One region of the Photobacterium sp. GB-50 genome, then DNA from elsewhere that is predicted to be linked to it. Evidence: predicted binding sites of a transcription regulator. Region 1 holds the regulator's gene; the other holds the start of a gene.
The links. The regulator PurR, encoded in region 1, represses purine synthesis genes. The targets are predictions, from matches to a motif close to TNANGNAAACGTTTNCNTNA.
Positions count from the first base shown of each region.

Region 2: the regulator PurR is predicted to act here: its motif matches at 1,538-1,557, upstream of C9J41_RS21105 (NupC/NupG family nucleoside CNT transporter).

Region 1 is NZ_PYNX01000017.1:11,337-15,555, reverse strand. It holds gene C9J41_RS16950 (iron ABC transporter permease) at 1-284, shown strand, start outside; gene C9J41_RS16945 (heme ABC transporter ATP-binding protein) at 281-1,120, shown strand; gene purR (HTH-type transcriptional repressor PurR) at 1,526-2,530, shown strand; cyclic di-GMP riboswitch class I at 2,729-2,819, shown strand; gene C9J41_RS16935 (TfoX/Sxy family DNA transformation protein) at 2,954-3,544, shown strand; gene C9J41_RS16930 (carboxymuconolactone decarboxylase family protein) at 4,003-4,219, shown strand, end outside.
Region 2 is NZ_PYNX01000033.1:19,885-24,103, reverse strand. It holds gene prfC (peptide chain release factor 3) at 1-515, opposite strand, end outside; gene C9J41_RS21110 (TatD family hydrolase) at 732-1,514, shown strand; gene C9J41_RS21105 (NupC/NupG family nucleoside CNT transporter) at 1,736-3,025, shown strand; gene deoC (deoxyribose-phosphate aldolase) at 3,614-4,219, shown strand, end outside.

The DNA of each region.
Region 1 (4,219 bases):
TTATTACATGTGCTGCGGGAGTGGGTATGACTGTTGCCGTTTGTGGCCCGATTGGCTTTATTGGCTTGGTTATTCCTCATGTGGGGAGAATGCTAACAGGTCCAAATCATAAAACCTTATTGCCAATTTCGGCTTTACTTGGCGGATTAATCCTCTTGGTTGCCGATATGATTGCTCGAAGCGCATTCTCGCCTCAAGAACTGCCGGTTGGGATCATCACCGCCATGTTAGGCGCGCCTTTCTTTATCTATTTATTAGTTAATCAAAAGAGTCAGATGTCATGACGTTAAATCATTCAGCAAAGGTCGATTTTACAGCAAGTAGCGACAAAGTCTGTGTTATTCAGGCTCGCGACTTATCATTACAATTCGGTGATAAAGTCCTGCTAAATCATCTTGATATTGATATTCACGCAGGAGAAGTCACCGCATTACTTGGGCCAAACGGTGCAGGTAAAAGTACCCTGTTAAAAGTATTATGTGGTGAGATTACGCCAAAATCAGGCACGGTTTCTTTCTTTGATCAACCGCTTAATAATTGGGCTCGGGAAGAATTGGCATGTCACTTAGGTGTCCTTCCACAACATAGCGCATTATCGTTTGCCTTTACCGCGAAAGAAGTTGTCGAGCTAGGCGCAATTCCATTGCAGCTCACTTCGCCTGAACTGAAAGATGCAACAGCATCAAGCATGCAATACGTTGATATTAACAATTTAGCTAAACGTCTCTACCCCACCTTATCGGGGGGTGAAAAACAGCGTGTACACCTTGCCCGGGTTTTAACACAACTCAGTAAAGCCGGTGATAAATGTATCTTGATGTTAGATGAACCCACCTCAGCACTCGATCTCGCCCACCAGCACCACACCTTACAAATTGCCCAAAATATGGCTATACAAGGCGCCGCTGTAATTGTGGTATTGCACGATTTAAACCTTGCAGCCCAATACACTGATCGGATGATTTTCCTTAATGAAGGAGAAATAAAAGCCGACGGCACGCCAACACAAGTTCTTACTCCTGAAGTAATAGATACCTTATATGGTTGGCCTGTCAGTGTTCATACTCATCCAAGTGGTGATTTTCCTTATCTTTTATCAGCCAATCATTCTGTTTTTTAACGTTTTATCTATTAATGACTAGATATACACAATAAATTGAAGCTATTAGCATGACAAACATCGAGTTTTTACGGTTAATGATCAATTAATTCAATCAAGTTGAATAGAAAGATTGCACAACGCAAAACACACAGTAAAATGTGATCGCAAGCGATTACATGTGTAATTAGTGTAAAAATAGTTTCTATCTTCTAATGCCGCATTTTACTGCGGCTTTAGTTGTTTATGATCCATGATAATTGCAACACCCTATAATTCGGTATCAAATTGAATAATTAAGTAGCTAATAACTAAAGGATCTTCATCTCTGCGAGTGAACTCGTAAGCCATAGACTACGTAATTAATCAATTTGGTATCAAAAACCTTTGTCAGATCCTAATCTGACCATGATAAGAAGAATAAATATGGCAACCATTAAAGACGTTGCACGTATGGCAGGTGTATCAACTACTACAGTGTCGCACGTGATTAATAAAACACGCTTTGTTGCAGAAGCAACGCAACAAAAAGTTTTGGCTGCAGTAGATGAACTTAACTACGCCCCAAGTGCAGTAGCGCGAAGCTTAAAATGTAATACAACACGTACTATCGGCATGTTAGTCACTAAATCGACTAACCCATTTTTTGCCGAAGTTGTGCATGGTGTTGAAGAATATTGTTATGGTGCAGGCTACACACTGATCTTATGTAACACCGAAGGTAACTTAGAAAAACAACGTGATTACTTGCGTATGCTTTCTGAAAAGCGTGTTGATGGCCTATTGGTTATGTGCAGCGATCTGGATCAAATGCTGCTCGATTTACTTGAGCGTAAAAATGATCTTCCTATGGTTATCATGGACTGGGGCCCAGAAAGCCCACATACTGATAATATTCTAGATAACGCTGAAAACGGCGGTTATATTGCGACTAAGCACCTTATTGAAAATGGTCATAAGAAAATTGGCTGTTTATCTGGACAAGTTGATAAGTCTACTTGTCAAGAGCGCCTAAAGGGCTTCCGTAAAGCGATGAAAGAAGCAGATCTCACTGTTAATGCTAATTGGCTACTTGACGGTGACTTTGAGTGTGAGTCAGCCGTTGAAGCTGCTCATAAGTTTATCGCAATGGAAGATCGCCCTACTGCTATCTTCTGCTTTAACGACATTATGGCTATGGCTCTGATCAGTACCTTTGAACAGGCAGGTCTGCGTGTTCCTGGTGATATCTCAATCATTGGCTACGATAACATTGACCTTGCGCCCTACTTTGCGCCACCGCTAACAACTATCCACCAGCCTAAACGTCGTTTAGGTAAAAAGGCCATCGAAATCTTGCTAGAGCGTGTGAAAGACAAGAATCATGAGCGTCAAACCTTTGAAATGACGCCTAAACTTGTTGAGAGAAAATCGGTTAAAGATCTCAACTAATAAAATTTATCTTTCTATGTTAAGGAAAAGCCGATAAGTTAACCTTGTTGGCTTTTTTTTTACTTATAAAAAACAATCATGAGTATTTATAATTATAAAGCTTATTAAAATAAGCTAAGAACAAATACCTGAACCAATATCACATTTTTGAGAGCTTAGATTTAATATTAAAAGTATTATTTAATATAACTTTATATAGTCACGAACTGGCAAATTAATTGAAAGATTAAGACGCAAAACCACCGGCCTAAAAATTATGTTAATAATTCAAGGTAGCGGGGTTACCGAAGGATTATTATTGAACCGACAATATTATGACACAAACTTAACAATATATTGACAGTATCAATGTGTAGATTAATTAATCTATTTCCTCGCTCTTAATGTTTAGGTGACACTCATATTTTTTCACCGAGTAGAAGCATGGATAAACCAATATTAAAAGATTCATTAAAATTATTTGACCATTTTGGTTCAATAAAATCACGGTCGATGTTTGGCGGTTTTGGCATTTTTTCTGGTGATACAATGTTTGCATTAGTTGTGAACGATAAACTTCACTTACGTGCAAATGCTGAAACTGAAAAGGAATTCAAACAAGCTGGCTTGGAACCCTATGTTTATAAAAAACGTGGCTTCCCTGTTGTAACCAAGCACTATGCAATACCCGACCAATGGTGGGATGAACCCACAAAGATTGTAGCTCAAGGTAGGTATTCACTGGATGCAGCAGAAAAAGACAAGCAAGAAAAGGAGAGTTGCGTACCTGACCGAATTAAAGATTTACCTAATCTACGATTATCAAATGAAAGAATGCTTAAAAAAGCAGGCATAAACACTATTGAACAACTTCTAGCAGTGGGCTCTCTTGGCGCATATAAAGCACTTCAAGAATCACAAACAAGTCCATTGAGTATTGAATTGCTTTGGGCATTGGAAGGCGCAATTAGCGGTCAACATTGGTCAGTTATTCCTGAGCAACGTCGAAATGAACTATTATCTGCCTTATCTTAAAAATATAAGTTGTCTTAAATATAAAATACTTAGGAATAAAAGAGCCCCCATTCTTTTATTTCTAAGTATACCTTTCAAAAATAATTTCCGTATTATCCTTATCTTCCTTTATAAAATTCAATATTTATTTGGTTTAATTGCATAATAACAAACTTTTGCCATTAAATTAATTCCCTCCGTTTTGCACTCCTTGATTTATATAAATGATAATTATCTTTATTTATATTCCATGCCTAATTATTTGCTAATACGACCAATAACCCATCTTCTCACTAATAAATAACGTGGCGCTTTAAACTGTCTTATCTCCTGCTGATTTTTTCACCAACCAATTGAAGAAAAAGAAATATTTATCATTAAATGAAATACAATGTCTGTTGTTAAGGTCTACATGTTTACTACTGCTACTGACTAAGATCGTATAAGCCCTATGTTTAGGGTGTTTTTTAAGGAATAACATGCGCATTTCGATCAAAAAAATTGACTCTTTATGGGTAAAGCCTTTGCTATGGCTTCAAGCTCGCCACTATGGTCAAGTATTAAACCCTGCAAAGCTATGGGGACGTAAACCTGTTTTATTTTGGTTAGTCGCAGTTTTTTTTGGTTTTCTCGACCGTAAGAAGTCACCGATTCAAGATGTCATGCGATCTTTGGTCTGTGTGCGTGTTTCACAAT
Region 2 (4,219 bases), on a different contig from region 1:
GGCCATGAAATAGGGGCACAAGCCATACCTAATTCATTTTCTACTTCATCAAGAAGCTCCATTGGATCACGAATATCACGGTCCAATTTGTTCATGAAAGTAACAATCGGTGTATCACGTAGACGCGTCACTTCCATTAACTTACGAGTACGATCCTCGACACCTTTTGCCGCATCGATAACCATTAAACATGAGTCAACAGCGGTTAGGGTACGGTAAGTATCTTCAGAGAAATCTTCGTGTCCTGGAGTATCAAGAAGGTTTACTAGGCACTCGTTATATGGGAACTGCATTACAGATGTAGTTACCGAGATACCACGTTCTTTTTCCATCTCCATCCAGTCTGATTTGGCGTGTTGGTTTGAACCACGGCCTTTTACTGTACCGGCTTTTTGGATAGCGTTTCCGAATAACAGTACTTTTTCAGTAATGGTGGTCTTACCCGCATCGGGGTGAGAGATGATAGCGAAAGTACGACGTTTTGATACTTCGCCCTGAAACTGAGTTTGCGACATTAGCGTGTTCTTTTTTAATAAAAGTACTCCGTTGCTGCCGTATTACATCAAGCAAAGCAACAGAACAGAATGAATGGAGTGAGTTACTGCTTATTGTCGCTGATTTTAGCGCGAGACTCAATCTAGGTGTATAAGAATCATTAAGGGTAGTTAGAAATAATATTAAGATTATATTGAATCATCACTATTTACGTATTAGTTACTACAGGAATATTTATGATAGATACCCACTGCCATTTTGATTTCCCCCCCTTTAATGATGACCCAAAGCGAGCATTGGCATTGGCGCAAGAGGGAGGGGTTAACCAGATAGTGATCCCAACGGTAGGGCAATCGAATTGGGCTAAAGTACAGCTGTTATGTCAGCGCTATCCCGCACTTTATTACGGTTTAGGTATTCATCCTTTCTTTAGTGCTGAGCATACGAGTGATGTTTGTCAGCGTTTACATTTTGAGTTGAAGGAAGCACTTCAACAACCATATTCAAAATGTGTTGCCGTAGGTGAATGTGGACTAGATTTTGCCATTGAAACCCTTGATAGAGAATTACAACAAACATGGTTACAAGCACAATTACAGTTAGCGAATATCTATCGACTGCCAATTATTTTGCATTGCCGCAAAGCCTTTCCTGAATTAGTGCGAGCCATAAGAGCAGATACGCCATCTCAAGGTGGGGTCTATCATGGGTTTAGTGGCAGTTATCAGCAAGCAGTTCAATTAATAGATCTAGGCTTAAAAATTGGTGTTGGCGGTACTATCACCTATGAGCGTGCGAAAAAAACGCGAGAGACTATCGCGAAATTACCTCTCTCTGAGATTGTGTTAGAAACCGATGCGCCAGATATGCCCGTCTGTGGTTTCCAAGGTCAGCCGAACAGACCGGAAAGAATCGCTTATGTAATGAATACGGTTGCGTCTCTTAAAGGGATAAGTATCGAGTCTGTCACTGAAGCGACAACCTTAACGGCACATGAACTTTTCAAAATCCCATCGTGATCTTGGTGCAAAAGGTAAACGATTGCGTAAAACGTTTGCGTTTCATGGGTGAACTTTTTGTGATGGTGTTCACGTATCGATTAACTCTTTCATGATTGTGGCATCAAAATTGTGAACTTAGCATTACTTTGTCCGCGCATCGATGGGTATAATGCGCCCGACTCTTAATAGAGCCGAATTGTCGAGACGCCAAACTTAACTTAATAGGATATACATAAACCATGAGCATGTTTATGAGCCTGGTTGGGATGGTTGTACTGCTACTTATTGCGGTACTACTATCAGACAACCGTAAAGCAATTAATCTACGTACTGTTGGAGGCGCGTTCGCTATCCAATTTTTATTAGGTGCATTCGTTCTTTATGTACCAGTTGGTCGTGATGTGCTATATGGCATGTCTCAGGCAGTTGCTAATGTTATTGCTTATGGTAATGACGGTATCAATTTCCTATTTGGCGGTCTAACATCGGACAAAATGTTTGAAGTGTTCGGTGGTGGCGGCTTCGTATTCGCACTACGCGTTCTTCCTGTTATTGTTTTCTTTTCCGCGTTGATCAGTGTTCTTTACTACCTAGGTGTGATGCAAATTGTTATCAACATCCTTGGTGGTGGTCTACGTAAAGTATTGGGTACTTCTCACGCTGAATCTATGTCAGCGACAGCAAACATTTTTGTTGGTCAAACAGAAGCGCCACTAGTTGTTCGTCCATTCATTCCTAAAATGACTCAGTCTGAGCTATTTGCAGTAATGTGTGGTGGTTTGGCGTCAGTTGCTGGTGGTGTACTTGCAGGTTACGCATCAATGGGTGTTCCTCTAGAGTACCTAATTGCAGCATCATTCATGGCAGCCCCTGGTGGTTTATTGTTTGCTAAAATCATCAAGCCAGAAACAGAGCAGCCTGTAGAGCAGATTGCTGGTGTCGACGAAGAAGGCGTTGAAAAACCAGCTAACGTTATTGACGCAGCAGCGGCCGGTGCATCATCAGGTATGCAGCTTGCGCTAAACGTAGGTGCGATGCTACTAGCATTCATCGGTCTAATCGCACTAATCAACGGTATGCTAGGTGGCATTGGTGGTTGGTTTGGTATGCCTCAGCTGACACTAGAACTTATCCTAGGTTACATTTTCGCACCACTTGCGTACCTAATTGGTGTGCCATGGGGTGAAGCACAAGTGGCGGGTTCATTCATTGGTCAGAAGATTGTTGTTAACGAATTCGTGGCTTACTTAAACTTTGCACCGTACTTAAAAGACGTGGCAGATGGCGGTATGGTTGTAGCACAAACAGGTGTTGCAATGACTGAGAAGACGAAAGCTATCATCTCATTCGCACTATGTGGTTTCGCAAACCTATCATCGGTTGCAATCCTACTTGGTGGTCTAGGTGGCCTTGCTCCAAGTCGCCGTGCAGAGATTGCTCGCTTTGGTATGAAGGCAGTAGCAGCAGGTACATTATCTAACCTAATGTCTGCAACGATTGCTGGTCTGTTTATCTCTTTAGCAATGTAATTGCAGAGATAACTGAATAAAGAAGAACGCCTCAATGAAAATTGGGGCGTTTTTTTATGCCTGATACTTTTGGTTATCAACAGGAAAAGTAAACATTATGGCTATTGTTCTAAATTAACTTCATAAAATCGATTGCGTTCCCTTTTCTTATATTCCACTCTGCTATTCTTATGCTAAAGATTATAAGTGTGTTGAGACAGGTAGTATCAGACTCAGCAGTAAATAGTGACGTCAGAAGTGCTCATTAACTGTTTCTGATTCTCTATTTTAGTAAACACATTATCCACTGGTGGAAACATAAGTTTGATAGGCTTAAGACGGCGGTCTTGCTATTATTGAGCCTAACAAATACAGCGATTTGTAAGAGCGGGCGAGTTGTTCGGCTCTTGCGCGGGAATAGGGATAAGTCATTTGGTAAGTATTCACTTACTAAAACTTCAAGGAATCAAGTCCGCTCATTTGTTGCAGTAGTTCTTACTGCATTCGGTAGCCTAATGAATAATCATTAGCGCTTTACCTTCGTTTATACTGATATTTAGAGCCTTATAGCTAAGCGCTTTAAATGTAATATTACGACTGGAGATAGTCATGAGCGATTTAAAAACTGCTGCACTACGTGCACTTAAATTAATGGATTTAACAACACTGAATGACGACGACACTGACGCAAAAGTGATCGAGCTTTGTAAGAATGCAAAAACAGTGGTTGGTAATACTGCAGCAGTGTGTATTTACCCTCGCTTTATCCCAGTAGCGAAAAAGCAACTACGTGAGCAAGGTACGCCAGATGTACGTATTGCAACGGTAACGAACTTCCCACATGGTAATGATGATATCGAGATTGCTGTTGCAGAAACCAAAGCGGCAGTGGCTTACGGTGCTGACGAAGTAGACGTAGTATTCCCATACCGCGCACTTATGGCGGGTAATGCAGAGGTTGGCTTTGAACTTGTGAAGCAATGTAAAGCGGCATGTGGTGATAACGTACTGCTTAAAGTCATTATCGAAACGGGTGAGCTAAAAACTGAAGCGCTAATTAAGCAAGCATCTGAAATCTCAATTAAAGCTGGTGCTGATTTTATTAAAACCTCAACCGGTAAAGTGCCTGTTAATGCAACACCAGAATACGCACAAATCATGCTTAACGTGATCAAAGATATGGGCGTTGCTAAAACTGTTGGCTTTAAGCCTGCT